Regions from separate parts of the Fictibacillus sp. NRS-1165 genome, predicted to be linked through region 2. Evidence: a T-box and tRNA genes for the amino acid it is inferred to sense, from the RefSeq annotation. Region 2 holds a T-box; the other holds one or more tRNA genes.
What was found. A T-box is a leader RNA that pairs with one kind of tRNA and senses whether it is charged. The one in region 2 lies ahead of ABHN01_RS20500 (valine--tRNA ligase), so its partner is inferred to be a tRNA-Val.
Positions count from the first base shown of each region.

Region 1: it has a tRNA-Val gene. The T-box ahead of ABHN01_RS20500 (valine--tRNA ligase) is inferred to sense a tRNA for this amino acid. The anticodon was not compared.

Region 1 covers NZ_JBDPNU010000023.1:56,306-68,618, forward strand. The annotation lists gene ABHN01_RS09990 (hypothetical protein) at 1-821, opposite strand, end outside; gene ABHN01_RS09995 (hypothetical protein) at 941-2,128, shown strand; gene ABHN01_RS10000 (hypothetical protein) at 2,244-3,137, shown strand; gene ABHN01_RS10005 (hypothetical protein) at 3,202-3,651, shown strand; gene ABHN01_RS10010 (YetF domain-containing protein) at 3,706-4,383, opposite strand; gene ABHN01_RS10015 (GNAT family N-acetyltransferase) at 4,477-4,908, opposite strand; gene ABHN01_RS10020 (2'-5' RNA ligase family protein) at 4,911-5,429, opposite strand; gene ABHN01_RS10025 (alpha/beta hydrolase) at 5,493-6,221, opposite strand; gene ABHN01_RS10030 (phosphatidylglycerophosphatase A family protein) at 6,350-6,904, shown strand; gene ABHN01_RS10035 (DUF6143 family protein) at 7,029-7,748, shown strand; tRNA gene ABHN01_RS10040 (tRNA-Val) at 7,871-7,946, shown strand; gene ABHN01_RS10045 (zinc-binding alcohol dehydrogenase family protein) at 8,788-9,831, shown strand; gene ABHN01_RS10050 (SDR family NAD(P)-dependent oxidoreductase) at 9,841-10,590, shown strand; gene ABHN01_RS10055 (cation diffusion facilitator family transporter) at 10,662-11,555, shown strand; gene ABHN01_RS10060 (MDR family MFS transporter) at 11,548-12,313, shown strand, end outside.
Region 2 covers NZ_JBDPNU010000051.1:27,376-39,688, reverse strand. The annotation lists gene hemA (glutamyl-tRNA reductase) at 46-1,386, shown strand; gene ABHN01_RS20545 (cytochrome c biogenesis protein) at 1,425-2,252, shown strand; gene hemC (hydroxymethylbilane synthase) at 2,287-3,219, shown strand; gene ABHN01_RS20535 (uroporphyrinogen-III synthase) at 3,246-3,980, shown strand; gene hemB (porphobilinogen synthase) at 3,977-4,945, shown strand; gene hemL (glutamate-1-semialdehyde 2,1-aminomutase) at 4,964-6,247, shown strand; gene ABHN01_RS20520 (LysM peptidoglycan-binding domain-containing protein) at 6,364-7,773, shown strand; gene ABHN01_RS20515 (hypothetical protein) at 7,793-8,713, shown strand; gene ysxE (spore coat protein YsxE) at 8,710-9,753, shown strand; gene ABHN01_RS20505 (hypothetical protein) at 9,781-9,996, opposite strand; T-box leader at 10,177-10,424, shown strand; gene ABHN01_RS20500 (valine--tRNA ligase) at 10,470-12,313, shown strand, end outside.

The DNA of each region.
Region 1 (12,313 bases), on a different contig from region 2:
GGCTGAAACGGATTTATCTTTGAAGATTTGGCTTGTTTCTCTTTAAATGGATTAATAGTTGACGCTGGAGTTTGAGCACTTTTGAATGGGCTGATGGCCGGGGCGTTATGGGAATTTCGTGCCACTGCTGCCGGCTTGCTTCGGACAGGTATTAGCTTTTTAGGAGCGTTGAAGGTGTCAGGCACCCGCCATTTAGTACCGGCTGTCGATGATTCCTCTATTTCCTTATGCTTTAAGAATTGAAGCTCGGCAAACATTGGATTGATTGATTTTAAGATGTGGCTCACAACTGTCTGATATTCTCCGGTTGAGATGGAAGCGAGGGATGAAAACTGGTGGGAAATCCCGATCTGCAGGATAAGATAGACCACCCATTCGGGAATGCTTTCTTTTTCTCTCCATCGAAAAGAAAAAGAATAGTGATCTGCTTTTCTTTTGCATATGATGCTTTTGTGGATAAGATTTTGAACCGCTTGTTCTCCCTTTTCAGAAGGGGTGATGTAGAGAGGATTGGAATTTTTTGTCTGTATGATAATCGGTACAGGCTGATCTGAAGTGCAATCAACCGTAATGGTTGCTGTTTTGTCACCATATATTCTCTCATCTATTGTAACATCTGTGTGATGGAGGAGTTGTTTTACCGTTCCAAGTTGATTTTGATCAAATCCGTTAATCTCAAATTGCATCCCGTACATCGCCGGATCGATTTCATGATAGTTTTCATTCCAGTTCAATCCCCAGTATTTTAATAAGGGAACGATATGATGGAAAAAATTGATGTCCATCTGTCCGATCTGTTTGCCGTCAAATTTAAGAATCATGTTGTCTACCCCCTTGAGTGCCGGAAAATTAGGCATTCATACTTGTGTCATAACCTACTGTATATCCATAGTATGTATGGAATCTTCAGATCATGATGGAGAAAGGATGGGAAACAACAATGGGTTTGAATCATAAGAAATCAATTCCTAAAGCAACTAACAGCCTTCAGGAAGAATGCATAAGGGTTCAGAAAGTGTATGACTGGGTAACTGATACGTTTTCTGTAACCAAACAAGTCACCTTTAATCCAGAGCAACTAAGGAGGATAGAAGAGGCTCTGCAGGATCCGGCTCGCCGGCCGCTTCGCATCACATGTCAAACACCGGTTACTCCACCGGCTTTCCCGCTGAGCGACATGGAATCGACATCATCCAGACACTTTGCAGAATGTGAAGATTTCCTTTGTGAACAAGTGGGAGAAAAGAGAGATGTAACGGTCGCAGTAAATGGCAACTTTGTAGATGCCCAACTCGTGGAGCTATTGTTTACATCTGAAATTAAAATAGCTGTTGTAGATCGTCGCGGCAAAGTGGTCACACACCTGTCAACAGATGCATCCGTACTGGAGCCATTTGTCCTCTGTTTCCCTGATGGAACCGATCTATTCTGCAAAATAACTAAAATTCTGTGCAGGATCCCATCAGGTACAGTACTTCTAAATTCGCCTGCTCCTACTTCCTTTAATATCACTGTGACATTCTGCGTTGATATTCAGATCGAGGCTGAAGTGAAGCTGGAAGTCCTCGCTAAGTTCTGTTCACCTCGTAATAACGATCTGACTGCAGATGTGGAAATGGAACAACAATGTCCAGACGTTGAATTCCCTGCACAATGCCCGGATATTTTCCCGCGTCCTAACTGTGACTGCAGTGTGACAGGTGAAGCGAGCGGTAATACCGGTAGGAATGCGACAGTTGAAGGAAGGCTGACAGTGCTTGCAGATATTTGCCCGAATTGCAGCCTGACGGACAGTTCACTTCGTTTCAGCTTCACCGATGCAGACGGCGATGAAAATGACTTTACGTTCACTGCTGAAAGTTTTGATCAGGATACGCTGAATTGTGAAGCTTGCCATGGGAATGGCGTGAAACTTACGGTTTCTGGTGTTGGTACTACGAATGGAGGCGATGAACTTGATTTCAACTTTGCAGCGGTCAACAACAATTTCGGAACACAGTTCCAGCTTCAGCTCATTAACAACAAAGGTGTAATTAAATTCGAATCAGGGATCGTATCAGCAGATGAGGGAAGTCTTGAAGTTGAGGACTGTATCACTTTCGGAGATTTAAAGGTTAATCGGCCATAAACGAATCGTGAAGGAAAAGAGCGAGCGCTGACTCGCTCTTTTTTTATGAAAAGGTGAACGTAAACACCGAGAATACATAAGATAAAGTGGGAGCCTATTTAGGAGGGGGATTTATATGCATTCTCAAAAAGAACGGTTAAGCTATGACCGTCTTATTGCTCGGGCCCAATTTTATCAAGAAAAGTCATTGGAATTAGAAAAAAAGTTAGTTTTTGCTGAAGAGAAGATTGAAAAACTTGAGAAGGATGCAGCAGATTCTTCTCGGGAAACAGAATTACAGGCACTTGAAGCTGAACGGACACGGCTCAAAGAAGAGGCAGCCGCATTAAAGATGGAACTCGAACAAGCGAGGCGCGTTGATTACGACCAAAGGGTAGCCGATTATGAAGAACTGCTGAGTTCGGTCCAAAAGGAGATGAATGAGAAGGAGATTAAACTGGATCTCAGCCAGCAAAAAATAAAAGCACTCGAAAAAAAGCTTTCATTGCTGGGAAGACCGGATCCTTTTATGAAAAAAGCCGAGGATGAGGAAGAGGAGAGCATCTTTGTTAAAAGGGATTATGAGTGCCTTTGCTTGTTTGACTACTCTGTTATCATGAATGACAACCAATCCGGTTTGATTAAGGGATCGTTTATTATTGAAAATACAGGCTTGATCTCATTGTTGAATCCATCGGTTTGCCTTCGTTTTAACCCCGTTGAAGCGAATGTAATAAAGGGAAAAATCTATTCCAGTGAAAATCATGAAGTAAGCAATGACAATCTTTCTAATTTTCAATGGATGTTTGTGGATAATGACTGGTCGCAGGAAGCAAAAGAGCGGGGGGAAGTCTGGATCTGCCCGCTGCGAGAAATGTCCATTGAACCTGGAGAGAAAGCGGTGATTCAGGATTACCAGATACCCTTTAAAAAAGAAGTCATCGGCAATCTTACAGTCGAGGCTTTCGTGTTCTTTAACAAACAGCAGTATAAAGTTAAAGCAGCCAATCATATCGCTATTAATTTTTGATGATTACGCCCTGTCCCTTCTCTGTAATTTTGCATACTATGTGAATTATAGAGGAGGTTAAAATATGTCCTACAGTAAAAATAAAAAGAAAAAGGTTATCAAGGTTGATAAACTGATTTTAGAGGCGGATGAGATCGTCGTAATCAAGGAGCAGAAAAAGCATCATGAATATAAAGATCCATGGACGCCTTGTCATGTTTATTCTCCAATGAAAAAAGAATCTTCCAGCTGCAAGAAAGAAGTGGTTTATGTAAAACATGAATCTTCCAGCTGCAAGAAAGAAGAATCTTATGTAAAAAAGGTATCTTACAGCTGCAAGAACGAAGAGTCTTCGATGAAAAAAGAATCTTCCTGTTTCTGTGAAAAAGAGTCTTCGTCTTCATCTTTTTCATATGAACATGTTCAGCATGAATCTAGTTTCCATATGAAAGAATCATCTTCCAGCCATGTTTCCTGTAAGAAAAAGAAACATAAAAAGCGCAAACATTGCTGCTGCAGATTTTCCTGGATTTAAGCCGGCCATCAAAAAAGAACACAATCGTGTTCTTTTTTGATTCTTTCATAAAGGTTAGTTTTCTTTCATTACTAACAGTTCTTCTCCCTTTTTCCATTCTGCGTATAGAACCTCTTCTGCAGAATTGATTTTCCTTTTTAGCAGCTGTGACCTTAGCCAGTCATCATTCAGTCCTGCCGTTTTTAAATTTTCATTTAAAATTCGGCCATCCAAAATCAAAGTGACAGGAAGAGTCACTTCTTTATCAGGCAAATGCAAGTCATTGCGAGTAGCCGGCACTATATCGGATTTAGGAAGAACGGAGATGGAGCCGTTCGTTTCCAGGACGGCATATTCAATATCTCTTAAGCTGAAGTAGCCTTTCTGGCGGATCAGACTTTGCAGCTGATTAATATCAAGTTTGTTCTTTTTGAGCTGTTTTCGGTCGATGATGCCCTTTCGGACCACGATAGAGGGGGAACCTTCGAGTATGGTACGAAACTTCATCGATTTTTGTGTAAGCATTTCTAAGGAATACATGAGGACTCCCCACACGCTGATTGCAAAAAGAATCATCCAAATGTGGACATCGGGGTCATACATCGCATTACCGACAAGTTCTCCAAGAATAAGGGCAGAAATAAAGTCAAACGGAGTAAGCTGGGATAATTGTGTCTTTCCTAAGATCTTTGTCAGAAAGAAAAGAGCAAAGAATCCAATGACCATTTCAATTGTAATTGTACCTAGATTCATGACAGCCCCCACAGGTGCGTAATTAAAGTTAGTGTACACCTGTTTGGCTAAATTAATCCGGGAGACACAAAAAAGCATCAAACTGATTCAAGATCAGTTCAATGCTTTTTGCATGGCTACATGCCAAATGCCAGCATCCAGAAATGGTTCCGTTGTAGTTGTGGTATACCCTAATTTTTTATAGAAATCCTCTGCCTGGAGCTGAGCATATAATGTAACGGACGGATACTTGGACTGTTTTGCTTCTTCTTCCATCTTGTTCATCAGCAGTTCACCCAGCCCTTGTTTGCGATGGCTGGCCAGAATACAGACTCTTTCAATTTTTCCGCCGCTTTCAATGGGCCGCAAACGCCCTGCGCCAATTGGTTTACCATGATCGTAAAGGACAAAATGGGCCGACCTATCTTCGTGCGCGTCAATCTCTTCCTGTTCTGAAACATTCTGTTCTTTTACAAAAACCTGTTTTCGAACGAATAAAGCATCCTTATAGGAGGGATCATTCGTTGACAATACTTTAACTTCCAAACTTAAACGTCCTTTCCGAGTGTGAAGGTCCTGAATACTTTCCAGCGTTCAGCTTCTTCGTCCATCTTTAAGAGATGAAATTCCGATACAGTTTCTTTGTATTCCATTTCAACCATCTTTAACCGCTCCAGTACATCAGCATGCTCCACATCAGAGAGCTTTTGAGCCAGTGTCAGATGGGGAACAAAATTATAAGGATGTTCATGTTCAAGTGGTCCTTTATAAAGCTGTTCATGCAGGGAGCTAAGTTCATCGTTATTATCGACTTTCAAATAAATGACATTATTGACAGGATGAAAAGAGCTGGCACGAGTAATGTGAATAGGAATCGGAGGAATATTCTTTGCGACTCTTTCAATGTATTCAATGATTTCATCAATTTCAGCATCGCTGGCTTCAAACGGATCTTTAAGTGTAATATGCGGTGCGATAATAGAATAGTGAGGATCATAGCGTTTTCGATATGAATTTATATTATCTTTGAGTTCTTCGGATGGGAAAATAGCAATACCGTATTTCATTGAAATTTCCTCCCTTATTTTTTACTTAGTATATCAAAAATTCTAACAACTTAACAAATCGAATTATTTGCCGTATATAAATTCTAAAGCAGCTCTAAGGTTTGCTTGCCAGTCAGACCATAGATGATTTCCTTCAAATTCTTCATAACGATAATCAAATCCTTTGTTCAGCAGCCAGTCTGACAACTCTCGGTTTGGAGTTAAAAAATCTTTTGTGGTGCCATCAACCGATGTAAAGCTGTTTTCTGCATTGCCAACAGAATGATAGACCGTGAGCAATTCGTACGCAGTAAAGGAACGGATATCCTCCAGGAACTGTTTACTTACGAACGGAGACTGAACAATGATCTTGCTGAACGTGCGTGGAAATGAGATGCCGCATGTGAGGGATACATAACCTCCCAGCGAATCTCCCAGCAGGCACATACCCGAACCTAATAGGAACGTATTAAACTTTTCGTGAACATAGGAAGGCAGTTCCAGAGACATAAAACGAATATAAGCGTGATGCTTTTCTCCTCTTGGATGATATTTATGATATCTGTCTTCTCCGCGCTTGTGGGATATACCTATGATGACCATTTCTTCTATTTCAGTTTTCTGGATCATTTCATCCGCTAACGATGCAAGACGTCCCAGCTGAAAATAATCAGGCCCGTCCTGTGCGATTAATACAGGATACTTTTTTAGGGTCGTGAACGCCGGAGGCAAGTAGACCAATAAAGTGAGATCCTCTTTCAGTTCTTTGCTATGTATGGTTTCTTCATATACGGTGCCTTGAAAAGTGGACATAAAGATTCTCCTATCATAAAAACAGCGCTTTCATTGTATCCGTTTTATTCTACCATACAGTGGTATAATGTTATCAAGATTTAAGAATTATTCGAGAAAAATTCAAGGAAAATACAGGGGTGAGCCTAATGGCAAAACGAGTGCACAGCCGGGATGTGGAGTCTGCAGCGCGTTCCTTGCTCGCAGAGCGGGGAGTAACTATTCCGGAAATCGCTGAAATTGTGTTTGAAATGCAGTCTCCGTTTTCTCCTCAACTAACGATGACAGAATGTATTGAAAGTGTGGACGCTGTCTTGACGAAGCGAGAGATCCAGCACGCACTTCTTGTTGGAATTGAGTTAGATAAACTGGCAGAGAAGAAGATGCTGTCTGAGCCCCTGCAATCTATTGTAGAGATGGATGAAGGTCTATTTGGCGTGGATGAAACCATTGCCCTTGGTGCGGTCTTTGGCTATGGGAGCATCGCCGTCACGACGTTCGGGCACCTCGACAAGTATAAATTAGGCATCATTCGCAAGCTGGATACCAAAACCTCAGAAGGCATCCATACCTTTCTTGACGACCTTATTGCCAGCATAGCCGCGAACGCTTCGAGCAGGCTGGCTCACCGCCTCAGGGATCAGGAGGAGCGTCTGTCTAAGCAGGAAATAGAACAGCACGATCAAGAAGAAAAGATAGGATAAAAAGGAGCTGTCCCAGCAACGGGGCAGCTTTTTCCCATCACCCATTTTTGCTTTAAGGAAGGACCAAGTATAGCTTATCTACATATGGTAGTAATGTGTAAACTTTATAGAAGGGAAAATGCATATGCAAAATAGAATGTACCCGTATGGTCAAGGGGCGGGTTACGGCTATGGGCAAGGCAGCTATGGGAATCCGAACATGAATCCCAATATCGACTATCCAAACCCCAACGTGAACCCAAACATGAATTATCCCGTCAGCCCCAATATGAATTATCCGGTAAGTCCTAATATGAATGTAAATATCCCGATCAGCCCCAAAATGAAATACCCTAAAGAAGAACAGCCAACCGCAGTAAGTCCGGCAGAGGAGACAAAAGCCAATAATTTTCTAGGGATTTCAGAGACGCTTTCCGTCTGCCCGTGTCCCCCAGGAGAGAACGTGTGGGCTGCCCTCGTGAACCCTGAAGGTTCAGGTGTAGATCTGGCGTTACAGCGAATCACCATCTCTAATATGACCTGCAGCCCGGTAAACGCCCAAATCTATTTTAAGCCCACGCTGCCTTTCAATGGAAGAATGTCAGGGAATGTTACTCCTGCAGACTTGTCGAAAACTCCACCTGCCCGGCCAAAAGGGCAGATTCAGTTTGGTTCGCTTCCTAACTCCCCGGTCAACGGAGTTGTAGCAGCATCGAGAATCATTCCTCCATACAAAAGTATTACCGTCGACCTGGATGGATTATGGGTCATCGCAGCAAGAACAAATGTAATGGTTTTCCTCACTTCTACTTGCGATGACAGCAGCTTGAAATCAACTGTAGCGTTTGAATGGGAAGAAAAGTGATGGTTATAAAATTAGGCCCTTTTTAGGGTCTGTTTTTCTTTTTTTATTAATTTTAAAAAAAGCAGTTGCCAACTAAGTGAAAAATGAGGTATACTTCTATTTGTCCGATACATAATCACATTGATCCGATAGCTCAGCTGGGAGAGCGCTACCTTGACAGGGTAGAGGTCGGGGGTTCGAACCCCTCTCGGGTCACCATACATATTTAGAGCTAAAAGTGCACAGGGCTCCACCTGTGAGCTTGTATAACCTGCTTAGTGAACTCTGTACGGTTTAATCCGAAAAGAGAACATTAAGGAGGTTTTTTTGTTGGCTTCAATTGAGAGGATGGAAAAAAAGTTCATTGCTGAGAAGAAGTTCCATGGGTTAACCGCGAACAGTTTGAGGAGTTACTAAATTGAATGTCAAAAGGACAGCAAATTTTAGCTGTCCTTTTGTGATATTCTCTGTCATTTTACGATTAATTGGGATAAAAACCACCTCAAAACGGAAACCGTTACTTTTTAAGTGGCTTTTTTATTTTTGTATCAATAACCAATCCAGGGCTGGATCAGGAATGACCACAATAGATTCAGGATCGCCCTTCGATGAACCAATTCTGAGTCGGAGTCTTATTGATAGAGGTTACGGAGTTTACGTCACAGCATTTAAATTTTACCATGCTCCCATCAGCAATCTCTCCCGTAACAAGACCGTTAGAAGAGTCATAATGTCTAAAAGTAATTTCAACCGATGTATCATGTAAACGAACAATCACTTTGTTTCCCGATTTAAGGTGTTTAAATCGTTTACAGGATTGTGAATGTTTTGAGGGGAATTTCATTCTTCAACCACCTTTTTAAAAATTGGAACTTGTACTTGTCATAGTTTATGCGTTTCGTTCTTGGTTGGTTTGGACGGGCAGCAAAATTTGGACAAATACACTTACCCACACAAAGAATAGTCGAGACTTCTCGAACGGCAGGCTTTTCAGTCCTCTTTAATGGTGTCTCGCCGTTTTTTTCTGTATGGTTGAGGGAAACATAAACAGATAGAAAGGATGATAGTTTTGAGTGAAAAAATGAAGGCGGTAGGTTTGTATAAGTATTTGCCGATTGAAGATCCTGAGAGTCTTTTGGATGTTGAAATTGATAAACCTTCTCCAGGTGAAAAAGATCTTCTCGTAAAAGTTAAAGCTGTTTCAGTCAATCCAGTTGATACTAAAGTGCGCAGTCCGAAAGATGCAGAAGAAAAGCAACCGAAAATTCTCGGTTGGGACGTTTCAGGCATAGTGGAGAAGACGGGTTCGGACGTAAGCATGTTTAAAGCCGGTGATAAGGTGTACTACGCCGGATCTATTGCACGGCCGGGAGGAAATAGTGAATTCCACCTTGTGGATGAAAGCATTGCGGCCCTTAAACCAAAAACTTTCAGCTTTGAAGAAGCGGCTGCCATGCCCCTTACGAGTCTGACAGCCTGGGAAGGGCTATTTGAACGGCTGGGTATCGGGATGAGTAAGGATGAAAACAAAGGGCGTACGATTTTAATTATAGGTGCAGCTGGAGGAGTTGGCTCGATTGCGCTTCAGCTCGCCAGCTGGGCAGGATTAACCGTAATCGGTACAGCCTCACGATCAGAGACCGAAGATTGGTCGAAGGAACATGGAGCGGAATACACAATCAGCCATTATGAGGATTTTTTGCCGCAGCTGAAGAAATTAGGACTTTCTGAAGTGGATTATATTTTTTGTCTGAACAGTACCGACCAGCACTGGGAAAGAATGATGGAAGCGATCACCCCTCAAGGAAAGATCTGCTCGATTGTGGAAACGAAGACGCCACTGAACATCAGCCTCATGCAGCAAAAGAGTGTAACGTTCATTATGGAATTCATGTTTACAAGATCCCTCTTTGGAACGGAGGATATGAAAAAGCAGCATGAAATATTGACAGAGATGGCCAAAATGTTCGATGAGGGAATATTAAAAACAACATTAACTGAAATCCTTCAACCCATTGATGCAAAAACGATGAGAGATGCCCACTCGAAAGTAGAGTCAGGAAAGACGATCGGAAAAGTGGTAGTAAGCCGAAAAGAAGAATAGGAGAGAATGATGCATTTGTTCAAGAATAAAGTAGTTGTTGTTACTGGAGCGGGTCAGGGGATTGGCAGACAGATTGCCATAGATTTTGCAGGCGCTGGAGCGAAAGTGGTGATCGCAGATCACAAGGAAAAGGAAGCGAAAGAAACTTTAACTAATATACAATCCGGTGGAGGGCAAGCGGTCTTTATTCAAACGGATGTCCGCGAGCCTGAAGATATTTCCTCTCTAATGAAACAAACAAAGCGTGATTTCGGGCCGGTTGACATTCTCATCAACAATGCCGGAAAAGGGATATGGAAATCCCCGTTCGATTTGGAACTGGAAGAGTGGGAGGATGTCATACAAACCAATCTCCGGAGCGTATTTTTATGTTCAAGGGAAGCTGGTAAACAGATGAAAGAAAACGGAGGAGGCTCCATCGTCAATATTGCATCGACCAGGGCTTCCATGTCTGAACCTCATAGTGAGGCATATGCCGCAACAAAAGGGGGTATTGCTGCACTCACACATGCTATGGCCGCATCCTTCAGTGAGCATGGAATTACGGTTAACGCCATCAGCCCAGGCTGGATTGAAACGAAGGATTATGATGGTTTAAGGGAGATTGACCATGAGCAGCATTGGTCCAAGAGGGTAGGAAAACCATCAGATATCTCAAGAGCCTGTTTATATTTAACGGCACCTGAAAACAACTTTGTTAATGGGGAGAACTTGGTGATCGATGGCGGTATGACACGAAAGATGATCTATCATCATTAAAATAGAACGAATAAGGAATGCTAAACGTAGCCTTTTTCAGGTGAATGAATCATAAGAGGGTGTGAGGGGCTATGCCGGATGAAAAGATACAGAGCGGAGTTGAGAAGGGTGTATATCTCAGTTTACTTGCATACATCGTCTTGTCACTGCTGAAGCTTGGCGTAGGATGGATTTATTCTTCAGAAGCTTTGGTTGCTGACGGTTTAAATAACTCGACTGATATTCTGGCATCAGTCGCCGTCCTTATCGGATTAAAGATTTCCAAAAAACCGGCAGATCGTGATCACCCTTACGGCCACCTTCGAGCTGAGACGATTGCATCCATGATTGCTTCCTTTATAATGGTGGTTATCGGACTTGAAGTTTTTATTTCTGCAATAAAGAGCATTGTGGAATTTAAGATAAGGCCACCGTCAACGATAGCTGGCTTCACTGCAGTCATTTCAGCGGCTTTAATGCTTGCGGTCTACCGCTACAACATTAAACTTGCTAAAGTAACAGACAGCCAAGGCTTAAAGGCGGCAGCCCTTGACAACCGGTCGGATGCATTCGTCAGTATCGGGGCAGCAGTGGGCATCTTCGGAGCTCAATTCGGCATCGTGTGGCTTGATCCCCTTGCAGCGGTGCTGGTAGCAATGATGATCATCAAAACAGGGTGGGATATCTTCTACGAAACTTCTCATAATCTTTCAGATGGATTTGATTTTGAAGAAGGCAAAGAGATGGAGAAGGTAATCCTTCAGGTCAAGGGCGTAAAACAAGTAACGAGCTTAAAAGCAAGAAAGCATGGAAGTCTGGCCATTATCGATGTAACGATCGATGTAGACCCCTCATTGAATGTCGTTGAAAGCCACATGATTACGGAGAATATAGAAAAATCGCTAAAGCAGGAGTATAAAGTAGAAAGCATTTCGGTTCATGTAGAGCCGCATGAGATAAGAAATGAGGTAGAGAAAAATGAATGAAAGTTTCAGGCAGATGGTATCTGCCAAGAGAGAAGAACAGCAGACAAAAAGACCACTGGTGCTTGCGTCAGTAGTCATTGCCATGTTTATGGCAGCGATCGAAGGTACGATCGTATCAACTGCGATGCCTGGAATCGTAGGAGATCTTGGGGGATTCGCATTATATAGCTGGGTGTTTTCAGCTTATCTCCTCATGCAGTCCGTTACCATTCTTATTTATGGAAAACTGTCCGATCTTTATGGACGGAAACCGGTGTTCATTATTGGAATCATTCTTTTTCTAATCGGTTCTTTACTTTGCGGATTTGCAGTGTCCATGAAACAGCTTATCATATACAGACTCATTCAGGGTCTTGGAGCAGGTGCTGTACAGCCTATCGCAACTACCATTGTTGGTGACATGTATTCAATGGAGGAACGGGCAAAAATACAGGGGTATCTTGCTAGTGTATGGGGAATCTCTGCCATACTCGGTCCCTTGCTCGGAGGATTTTTTGTCACTTATTCTCATTGGTCACTTGTTTTCTGGATGAATATCCCCCTGGGAATTCTAGCCATGATCGGAGTCGGGAAATATCTTCATGAAAACTTGGAGAAAAAACAGGTACATATCGATTATCTGGGATCACTCTTCGTTTTAGTCGGTGTCAGCGCGCTAATGGTGCTTCTCATACAAGGTGGAACCGCTTGGCCTTGGAATTCGTGGGAGACCTATCTGTTGGCCATATTATCAGCGGGCGTTCTCTTTTGGTTTGTTG
Region 2 (12,313 bases):
GATATTATTGTTGATTTTACGATAGAGATAAAGGGGGTGAGTGGGATGCACATCCTTGTTGTCGGTTTAAACTACAAGACAGCACCTGTTGAGATTCGTGAAAAAGTGTCATTCAATTCAAACGAAATGGACCACGCATTGAAGGCTTTGCGGGAGAGGAAAAGCGTGCTGGAATGCACCATCGTTTCCACATGCAACCGCACGGAAGTATACGCTGTTGTGGATCAGATCCATACAGGGCGCTACTATTTGAAGTCTTTCCTTGCTGAATGGTTTTCCATTGATTCCAACGATCTGAATCCTTTCTTGTTTATTCGCGAGGAAGAGATTGCTGTAGAGCATCTTTTCAGAGTGGCAGCAGGTCTTGATTCTATGGTTCTAGGAGAAACACAAATTCTCGGGCAAGTTCGTGACAGCTTTCTTCTTGCTCAGCAGGTAGGAACTACAGGAACAATCTTTAACCAACTGTTCAAACAGGCAATAACACTTGCAAAACGATCCCACTCGGAAACAGAAATTGGAGAAAATGCTGTATCTGTAAGCTATGCGGCGGTGGAGCTTGCCAAAAAAATCTTTGGCGGGCTTGAAAAGAAGGATATTTTAATCGTAGGTGCAGGGAAGATGGGTGAATTGACGGCCAAACATCTTCACAGCAATGGGGTAGCGAGTGTTCATGTCGTCAACCGTACGTTTGAAAAAGCAGCTGAACTGGCAGCACGGTTCCAGGGTGCGGCTTATCCGATGGAACAAATGACGGCAATGCTCGCCCATGCCGATATCGTCATCACGTCAACCGGTTCGGATTCATACGTCATTACGAAAGAAATGGTTCAATCGGTACTTAAGCAGCGGAAAGGCCGTCCTTTGTTCATGGTGGATATCGCCGTCCCGCGTGACCTGGATCCATCACTGAATGAGCTGGAAAGCGTTTTTCTTTACGATATTGACGATCTGGAAGGCATCGTAGAAGCCAATTTGGCCGAACGAAAGAAGGAAGCCGAAAAGATAGAGATCATGATTGAAGATGAAATTGTGAGCTTTCACTCATGGGTCAACATGCTGGGCGTGGTGCCTGTCATAACCGCACTGCGCGAAAAAGCCTTGGCTGTACAAGCTGAAACGATGCAGAGTATTGAGCGGAAAATGCCTCATTTGACAGATCGTGAAAAGAAAGTATTGAGCAAACATACAAAAAGCATTGTGAACCAGCTGCTTCGTGATCCGATCGTAAGGATTAAAGAGCAGGCCGGAGAACCTGGGGCGGATCAAGCGCTTGAATTTTTTATGAAGATCTTTGCGCTTGAAGAAGAGGTTAAACAGCAAGAGCACAAAAGTGAAATGGAATTAAAAAAGTTAAGTGAAACATCCCCTTCATTGCCTCTGTAACGGGAATGTCACTGGGCTCCTAGAGAGGAGTTTCTGATATGCAGAACGCGAATTGGATATATGATACGACGATCATCTTGTATGCTTTAAGCATCATAGGTTATTTTATCGATTTCTTACAGAACAACCGGAAGGCTAACCGAATGGCCTTCTGGTTGCTTTCTATTGTCTGGACGATGCAGACCGTATTTTTTGTTCAAAGAATGATAGAAGTAGGCCGTCCGCCTATTTTAACGCCTTTTGAAGGCTTGTTTTTTTATGCCTGGATTTTAGTGACCTTCTCTTTGGTCATGAACTGGTTTTTCAGGATTGATTTTTTAGTGTTTTTTACGAACGTACTCGGATTCTTGATCATGTCTATTAATCTTTTCGCTCCGGGAGAACAGGTGAGTGATGAGATGTCGACCCGGCTCATCTCGGAGCTGCTGGTCATCCATGTGACGATGGCTTTTGTATCGTACGGAGCGTTTACGCTCTCTTTTATCTTTTCAATCATGTATTTGCTTCAGCACAGGCTTCTCAAGCAGAAAAAGTGGAGCAAGCGCCTGCAGCGTCTTGGAAGCCTGTCTTTGCTTGAAAGGCTCTCCTTTGTGCTCAACATGACAGGTGTTCCGATTCTCCTTTTAAGTTTAATATTAGGCGTGATCTGGGCATTCTTGAAAGTACAGGGCTTTTCATTGCTTGATGCAAAGGTCATTACATCCTTTATCGTTATCGCAGTATACAGTGTATTTTTATATCAAAAAGTGGCGAAGGGACTTCAGGGGAAATCGCTGGCAATCTGGAACGTAGGGGCATTCCTGATCGTTCTGATCAATTATTTCCTGGCTTCGACCCTGACTGAATTTCACTTCTGGTACCGATAAGGCATACGGTCACTCTTTTAGGAGGTTTTTATAGATGAGAAAAATAATAGTAGGTTCCAGGCGAAGCAAACTCGCCATCACTCAAACCAGCTGGTTCATCGGTCAATTGAAGGCGCTTGGGCTTCCTTTTGAGTTTGAGGTCAAAGAAATCGTCACCAAAGGCGATGTTATCCTTGATGTCACTCTTTCTAAAGTAGGAGGTAAAGGGCTGTTTGTGAAAGAAATTGAACAGGCCCTGCTTGATAAAGAGATTGATATGGCAGTACATAGTATGAAGGACATGCCCTCTGTTCTGCCGGATGGCCTGATCATCGGCTGTACGCCGAAGCGCGTGGATCCAAGGGACGCTTTTATTTCAGAAAAGTACAATTCCTTGGAAGAGCTTCCTTCAGGATCCATTGTCGGTACGAGTTCTCTCCGCCGGGCTGCACAGCTGCTTCATGTCCGGCCGGATCTCGAAATAAAATCGATCAGAGGCAATATCGATACACGTCTCGGGAAATTAAAATCCGGTGAATTTGATGCTATCATTCTTGCAGCAGCAGGTCTTGAGCGAATGGGCTGGTCAGCGGATACAGTGACTGAGTATCTGCCCGTATCATTGAGCCTCCCTGCGGTAGGGCAGGGATCGCTCTCCATTGAATGCCGTGAAGAGGATGCAGAGCTTAGAGAACTCCTTCAGCACTTGAACGATGAAGATACTTATCGAACGGTTATGGCTGAACGTGCTTTCCTGCATACGCTTGAAGGAGGCTGCCAAGTGCCGATTGCAGCTTATGCAGAAAAAATGGAAGGCGAAGAAATCTCTTTAACGGGGCTCGTGGGTACGCCCGATGGGAAAACGGTGATTAAAGAACAGGCGGTCTCGGATGATCCCAATATGCTGGGAGTGGCCCTCGCGGTAAGACTTCAAGAGAAAGGCGCACTTGAGATCCTCGAAAAAGTAAAGAAAGATCTCGGAATATGAATCCCCGGCCGTTAGCAGGAAAAACGGTGGTCGTAACAAGGGCGGCTGAGCAATCGGCAAGCCTGATTTCAAAACTGGAAGAAGCAGGAGCAGAAGCAGTCAGCTTTCCGGTTCTGCAGATCGTAAAAGTAAACCTGGATCCTGAAGCAAAAACTTTGCTTCAGCGGTTGGAAGAGTTTGATTGGCTGGTCTTCACGAGCGCGAACGGGGTGGGGTGTTTTCTTCAGTGGCTTGATGAATCAGGGAAGAAGCTGACTGCTCAGAAAATAGCTGCAGTGGGACCCAAAACCGCAAGCAGACTTCAAGAGAGCGGAATTTCCATTGACCTTATACCTGATAAGTACGAAGGAAAAGAGTTGGCCCGTGATTTAATGAAGAGTGTGAAACCCGGATCCAGAGTTCTTATCCCAAAAGGCAATCTTGCTAAGGCAACGGTCACTGATGCGCTTCAGCACCTTGCAAAAGTAACAGAGATCACCGTTTATGAGACGAGGAAGGCCATGCCTTCTATTGAAATGCTTCCCGGGAAAGTGGATGTCATAATTTTTATGAGTCCATCCAGTGTGGTCTATTTCGGTGAAGCTGCTGGCGATCGCCAGCAGCAGTATCACCAGAACACAGCTGCAGCCTGTGTGGGGCCTGTCACGGAAGAGAAAGCGAAAGAATTTGGGTTTCATAAGCGGATTAGTGCCACTGATTATACTGAAGAAGGTATAATAAAAGCTGTGAAGAGTTATTTCAGAGAGGAGACCACATCATGAATTTTCAAAGACATAGAAGATTAAGAAGCAGTGAAAGTATGCGGGCCCTTGTAAGAGAGACGCATATCACTACAGACGATTTGATCTATCCGATCTTTTTTGTAGAAGGTGAGCGCATTAAGCAGGAAGTCCCATCCATGCCTGGGGTCTACCATGTCTCTCTTGACTATTTAGAAGAAGAAATGCAGGAGCTTGTGAATCTTAATATCCGTTCTGTTATGGTCTTCGGGGTACCGGACCATAAGGATGAGGCAGGGAGCTCAGCATATGATCATAACGGAATCGTACAAAAGGCCATCAAGAAAATAAAAGAAGGGTTCCCGCAGCTGACAGTTATTGCGGATACATGCCTTTGCCAATACACGGACCATGGGCATTGCGGTATCATCCGTGACGGGGAAGTGCTCAATGATGAATCACTATCTGCTCTAGCCAGCACGGCGGTTTCACAGGCGAAAGCAGGAGCGGATATAATAGCTCCTTCCAATATGATGGATGGATTTGTCGCAGCGATCCGGGAAGGCCTGGACGAAGCAGGGTTTATGAATGTTCCGATCATGTCTTATTCTGTTAAATATTCTTCTGCCTATTATGGGCCGTTCAGGGAGGCTGCTCACAGCTCGCCGCAGTTCGGAGACCGAAAATCCTATCAGATGGATCCGGCCAACCGGCTCGAAGCAATGCGTGAAGCCGAGTCCGATATCGAAGAAGGAGCAGACTTCCTGATGGTCAAACCAGCACTTGCTTATCTGGATGTGCTGCGTGAACTGAAAGACCGTTATCCTCTTCCGCTCGTTGCCTACAATGTGAGCGGTGAATATTCCATGATCAAGGCTGCTGCCCAAAACGGCTGGATCGACGAGGAAAGCATCGTGATGGAAACATTAATCGGGATGAAGCGTGCAGGAGCTGATCTGATCATCACGTACCATGCGAAGGATGTATCACGCTGGTTAAACCGCTAAGGACAGGAGATGGTAAACATGAGAAGCTTTGAAAAATCAAGTGCTGCCTTTCAGGAGGCCAAGAAATACATGCCAGGAGGCGTTAACAGCCCAGTGCGTGCGTTTAAATCGGTAAACATGGATCCTGTATACATGGAGCGCGGCAAAGGCTCCAAGATCTATGATATTGATGGAAATGAATATATCGATTATGTGCTGTCCTGGGGCCCTTTAATTCTTGGACATGCCAATGAACAAGTAGTAGAAGCTCTAAAGAAAACAGCTGAACTTGGAACGAGCTTTGGAGCTCCAAGCGAATGGGAAACAAAGCTCGCCAAGCTTGTTGTCGAAAGGGTTCCTTCGATCGAGATCGTCCGCATGGTAAACTCCGGTACTGAAGCGACGATGAGTGTACTTCGCCTTGCGAGAGGCTATACTGGCAGAAACAAGATTTTAAAATTTGAAGGGTGTTACCACGGCCACGGGGATTCACTGCTCATTAAGGCTGGATCAGGTGTAGCGACGCTAGGACTGCCTGACAGCCCAGGAGTTCCCGAGTCCATCGCTAAGAATACCATTACCGTTCCATACAATGATTTGGAAAGCGTGCGTTATGCATTTGAACAGTTTGGTGAGGACATCGCATGTATCATCGTTGAGCCGGTTGCGGGTAACATGGGCGTGGTTCCTCCTCAAAAAGGGTTCCTGGAAGGTCTTCGCGAGATAACTAAGCAATATGGCTCTCTTTTAATCTTTGATGAAGTGATGACCGGATTCCGGGTGGATTACAACTGTGCACAAGGATATTTTGGAGTAACGCCAGACCTTACGTGCCTTGGAAAGGTCATTGGCGGAGGACTTCCTGTTGGAGCGTACGGCGGGAAGAAGGAAATCATGGAGCAGATTGCACCAAGCGGGCCGATCTACCAGGCAGGCACTCTATCAGGAAACCCGCTGGCCATGGCAGCGGGATATGAGACGCTGTCCCAGCTGAAACCTGAATCTTATCAGGATTTTGTGAAAAAGGGTGACCGCTTGGCTGAAGGAATCGCAGCTGCAGCTGAAAAATACAGCATTCCCCACACCTTGAACAGAGCAGGTTCCATGATCGGCTTCTTTTTCACTGACCAGGATGTAGTAAATTATGAAACGGCAAAATCATCGAACCTGGATCATTTTACCCGTTATTTTAAATATATGCTGGAAGAAGGCATCTCACTTCCTCCGTCTCAATTTGAAGGCTTGTTCCTTTGTACAGAGCACAGTGATGAAGATATCGAGAAAACCATTGCTGCCTGTGAAAAAGCCTTCTCCAGACTATAAATTCGAACTGCTCTTTTAGAGGGCAGTTTTTTTTGTTCTTCTCTTCCAATCATATTTTTACCAATTGGGTCATAATCCTGTAATGTATGATAATTGGCTGAAAGGAGGAGAAAGGCATGAATCCATCGAAGCTGCGTTTCTCCATAGAGGAGTCCGTCTGGTTAAAGAAAGGACAGGAAGTTGCAGAAGTGTTATCAATGGCTCTGGAGCCTGATATTCAGATCACTGAAGAAGGCGGCCAGGTTTGTGTAAAAGGAGCTTTAAAACTGCACGGAGAGTACCGTCCATGCGCAATGGATGACGGGAATTCCCTTAACCTGGAAACGGGGTCCCTGAGAGAGCAGGTTTCCTACCGCTCGCTGACACAGCTGAAAATGAACGATGAGGGGATAGCAGAACTCGATCACCGGTTCCCTGTTGATATCACGATCCCATCAACACGGGTGCCAAAGCTCGATGAAGTGTTTGTTCTTGTAGATGCCTTTGATTATGAGCTTCCAAATCCCACTTGCCTGGAGTTAACAGCATCCGTATCCATCTCGGGCATCCAGGATGGAAAAGAGGTGTCTGTACAAGATGAACAGGACGATTTTCAGGCTCCGGAGATGATTGAAGAGAACATGGTCGCTGATGAAGACATATCAGCGGTTCAGGAACAAAACGAATACGAAGCGTTCCAGATTCCTGTGTTTGAAGCTAGATTTGAAGAGAGAGATGAGCAGGAAGACATGGATTCAGAAGAGGAAATAAGAACAGAAGAACAAGAAATCTTTGCTCCTTTCCAATTTGAAGCGAAAAAGCTGTTTGAGATGCCGGTTATTGAACCGGAAAACGAAACCGAATATACGGAACCTGCGATTAATTACAACCGTCAGGACGATGAACCAGCTGCTTATCAAGCGTTTAATGAAGAAGAGGCAATGGACCAACGGGACCAACAGGAAGGACAGGAAGAAGAACAGTATGAACAGGCAGAACAGTATGAACAGACAGAACAGGAAGAACAGGCAGAACAGGAAGAACAGGAAGAATTAGAAGCACAGGAAGCACAGCAGGCAGAAGAGGCTGACAACGGAATCCCAGCTTTAAAATCTCTGTCTTACTATACACCTTCCTATACTCCTCCTCCTCCGCCTATCATGCCAAGCCAACAGATAGAGGTACCTGCCGAAGTTCAAGAGACTTATAGCCGGCCGGAGCCGCAGTCCTATTCAGCGGAACCAGCAGAACCGCCGTTCCTGGAGCCGTCTGATGAAATGGGAGACGATCAGGAAGAACAGGCAGATACTTCAGCAAGTTCGGCAAGGAAAGAGGAGAATGCTTTATATTTAACGAAGATGCTTTCCGGAAATGAAGAACGATTTTCAAAGATGAAAATGTATATCATCCAGCGCGGAGAGTCGCTTGACAGCATTTGCGAGCGATATGAAATCTCCATTCATTCTCTGATGAGAGTCAATCGCATCAACCAGGAAGAGGTCGCAGAGGGCCAAATCATTTACATCCCAGTTTCACAAAGCCGCTAGTTAAGGTCAGGTGGAAACGATGACCATATTACAGGAAATAAAGAAGCATTATGAGCTTCAAACCGTGACATGGAAAGAAAAAGAAACCCTGGTGGACACCGATTGCGGAGTCAAACGGATCCGAATCTGGAGTGACTTGCATCTCTTAAACTGGCATGTCCGATGGAGAGATGAAGTCGGCAAGAATAGCCTGGCGGTTGCCGACCGGATGATCAGGACAGTGGACGGAGCTTGTTGGGTAGATCTAGAAGGCAGATACCTTACTCTCCATGATTATGTGGAGGGGCGGCATGAGAGGGGCGGTCACGAGAAAAGGTGGGGCCTTCTGCTTGGCAATATGCTCCAAACTGGTCTTGATCTGCAAAAGGAGTTCGGTCCCATCACTCATGCCGACCGCTATTCCTTTGATGCGTGTCTGGCAGCCATCCATAAACTGAGCAAGGATTACAATGAACTTGTTAGTGTCCGTAATTCTTTGCCTGAAGCGAACAAAAGATTGAACCTTGCCATGGAACTAAAACAGGCATCCTCTCAAGTGCCGCTACCGCTTCTTGACTCAGATACACACATGAGCAATGGAGCACAGATTTTTAATATTTTATTTTATCGGGGAAGCAATGGATATCCAGAAGAAGGCTACCGCCCGCTCCGTAAATTTTTGACGGAATGGCTGAAGGAATGCGGTCCCTATTCTCTACGGAAGTTATTAACCTGCATCAACGAACATTTCTCCTTGGAGCGCGAACATGGATATTTGCTTCTGGCAGAAATCTTGACGCCATGGGAACTGCAGGATTGCGTGGATCAATTAAAGAATACAGAGCTGTCTCATATTGTTGCTTGCGTTGAATCATTCGAACAAGATTGGGATTTTAACAGAATCCTTCTTCACTGTTTTACTGACTGGATGGACGATAAACGAAAGAGGGTGGCTTTGTGAGCCATTCAAAAGAAACCGTAAATTATGGTCCCGTCTTATTTCAATATGACCTCTATCCAGAGAAAATTGAGGCGTTTGGCAAAGTGAAAAAAGTGATATCAAGAAGAGGGACATTTGCGTTAAAGGAAACGAGTTTAAACGAAGAAGAAGTGAACTGGTTTACTCATGTCGTCCACAGGCTGTCCGAAATCGGCTACCATCAGATCGTTCCTCTCTATCCAACGAAATACGGTGATTATACTGTACAGCATGGGAACAAGACCTACTATCTCATGCCGTGGTTTGCAGGCAGTGAACGGCTCGGGCAGACGCGGGAAGAAGTGATGATCGATGAGATCGGAAAAATTCATTATTTGACCTTGAAAGAACAGGACTTCTCTCCTGAGGTGGTCGACCACTCCTTTCAGTATTTGATGCAGCGATGGGAAACACGGCAGCTTGAAATGGAGAGATTTGCTGAGGAATCTGAAAGGATGCCGTACATGTCTCCTTTCGAGCTGACGTATTTAAGCCATTTTCATCACATGATGAAAATGGCGGAGGAAGCCAAACGGCGCTTGAAAGACTGGTACGATGCCTGCCATGCAGAAAAAAGGTATCGCAGTGCACTTTGCCACGGCAAACTGTCACGAAATCATTTGTTATTTTCTCATAATGGAGAACCGCATCTCCTTAATTTTGAAAGAGCAGTACTTGATACGCCTGTAAGGGATTTGGCGATCTTCTTCAGAAAAGCCGTACATCATTCCATCTGGACGCGAGAAGAGGGCGGAAGGCTGCTTTCGCTGTATGAGAGGCATATTCCACTCCTTGATGAGGAAAAAAGCCTCTTGGTCAGCTATATGAGCTATCCTGAACCCATCTTTAACTCCGTTGATTTATACCGTCATAAAAGAGAACGATACAGCCAGATTGAGTTTGTCCACCGTTTGGAAAAAAGGATATCGGCGATGAGGCATATCAGGGATTTCTGTGATCTTATCCTGACACCTCCGCCGCCTGCACCGCTCGATCCAAATGAAAATGTCGATCACATATAGCAGGCTATATGTGATCTTTTTTAATTTTTATAACACCTCATACGAAAAACAAAAATGAAGAATGAGCAGGATGAGGATGATCATAAAATCTATGCCGGATGGAAACAGGATGGTGCGGATAATCTGAAACACGATCAGAGGTATGGTAAATTGGCTAACGACATCCCTTGCTGCCCGGAGCCAATCAGGAATCTGAAACTTAAATGGAAGTTTGCGGTTTCTTTTGAAATAGCGTTTAGCCATGACGATCCTTCTTTCGTACATCTAGGTTGATATCATGGTATTCAGAAGCCCGCTTATTCGTGAATAAAAGCCGGCATTCACACTTTTCTTTTGCGTGAATAGAATAATTGTTACTACAAATGGGAAAGCTATTGACGTTTTCCTGTTTTACTAGTTAAAATAGTGAGTAATGAAATGATATCACTTGCTTTGAAAGGGAAGAGTACAACGACTGTCCTTAAAGAGAGGGAAATCAGATGGCTGAGAGATTTCCTAAGGAAAACGGCGCTGGAAGGTCGCCCTGGAGCAGCTTCTTTGAACAAAGGCTTTTTGCCTTATTAGAAGAAGACGGCGAAAAACCGTTATCCGGCAATGAGTGTGCAAGAAGTGTAATTTTGCTTTTTGCAAACAAAGGTGGTACCGCGAACAATGCTTCTTTCGTCCTTTGAGACGAAAGGGGCTTTTTTATTTGTATTGAGAAGGAGGAGACATTCATGTCTACTGAAAAGCAAGAAGTTACAATGCCTACGAAATATGATCCGAAGGCAACTGAAGAATCCTGGTATAAATACTGGGTGGACGGCAAATTTTTTGAAGCAACAGGTGAAGAATCCAAAACGCCTTATACGATTGTAATCCCGCCGCCGAACGTCACCGGCAAACTCCACCTTGGCCATGCCTGGGACACCACACTTCAAGATATTTTAAGCCGGGCAAAACGTATGCAGGGCTATGACGTTCTATGGCTTCCTGGAATGGACCATGCGGGAATTGCGACACAGGCAAAGGTTGAAGCAAAACTGCGTGAACAAGGTATTTCCCGTTATGATCTTGGAAGAGAAAAATTCCTTGAAAAAGCTTGGGAATGGAAGGATGAGTATGCGGATTTTATCCGGAATCAATGGGCAAAACTGGGACTCGGCCTCGATTTTTCACGTGAGCGCTTTACCCTGGATGAAGGTCTGTCAGAGGCGGTCCGCGAAGTATTTGTTACGCTTTATAACAAAGGTTTAATCTATCGCGGTGAATACATCATCAACTGGGACCCGCAGACAAAAACTGCTCTTTCTGATATTGAAGTAATCCATCAGGATGTCCAGGGGGCATTCTATCACATGAGATATCCTCTTGCAGACGGATCCGGCCATATCGAAGTTGCAACCACAAGACCGGAAACGATGCTTGGAGATACGGCCATCGCCGTACATCCAAAAGATGGGCGTTATCAGCATTTAATCGGTAAAAAAGCCATCCTGCCAATCGTCGCGCGTGAGATTGAAATTGTGGGCGACGATTATGTGGACATGGAATTCGGTTCAGGTGCTGTCAAGATTACACCTGCTCATGATCCGAATGACTTCGAGATCGGTAACCGCCATAACCTTGAACGAATCCTTGTTATGGACGAGGGCGGCAAAATGAATGAAAACGCAGGCAAGTATCAAGGATTGGACCGTTTTGAATGCCGCAAGCAGATCGTTAAAGACCTTAAGGATGCAGGCGTACTCTTTAAAATTGAAGAACACATGCATTCTGTAGGGCACTCTGAGAGAAGCGGGGCGGTAGTTGAACCTTACCTCTCGACTCAATGGTTTGTAAAGATGCAGCCGTTGGCAGAAAAGGCCATCGAGCTTCAAAAATCAGAGGAAAAAGTAAACTTTGTACCGGAACGTTTTGAGAAAACATATCTGCATTGGATTGAAAACATCCGTGACTGGTGTATTTCCAGACAGCTTTGGTGGGGTCACCGTATTCCTGCCTGGTACCATAAAGATACCGGCGAAGTATACGTAGGCCATGAGGCGCCAAAAGATGAAGAAAACTGGGAGCAGGATACAGACGTTCTTGATACGTGGTTCTCATCCGCACTTTGGCCATTTTCCACCATGGGATGGCCGGACGACGAAGCGATTGATTTCAAACGCTATTATCCGACCAATGTACTCGTTACAGGTTATGACATCATCTATTTCTGGGTGGCCCGCATGATCTTCCAGGGTATGGAGTTTACTGAAAAAAGGCCGTTCAATGATGTATTGATCCATGGACTTGTTCGTGATTCTGAAGGCCGTAAGATGAGTAAATCTCTTGGCAACGGTGTTGACCCGATGGATGTTATTGAAAAATACGGAGCGGATGCTCTTCGTTTCTTCCTGTCCACAGGCAGCTCGCCAGGTAACGATCTTCGTTTTTATTGGGAAAAGGTAGAATCTACCTGGAACTTTGCCAATAAGATATGGAATGCTTCACGCTTCGCCCTCATGAACATGGATGGAATGAAAGTGGAGGAAATTGATCTCACCGGCGACCTTAGCCTGGCAGATCAATGGATCTTAAC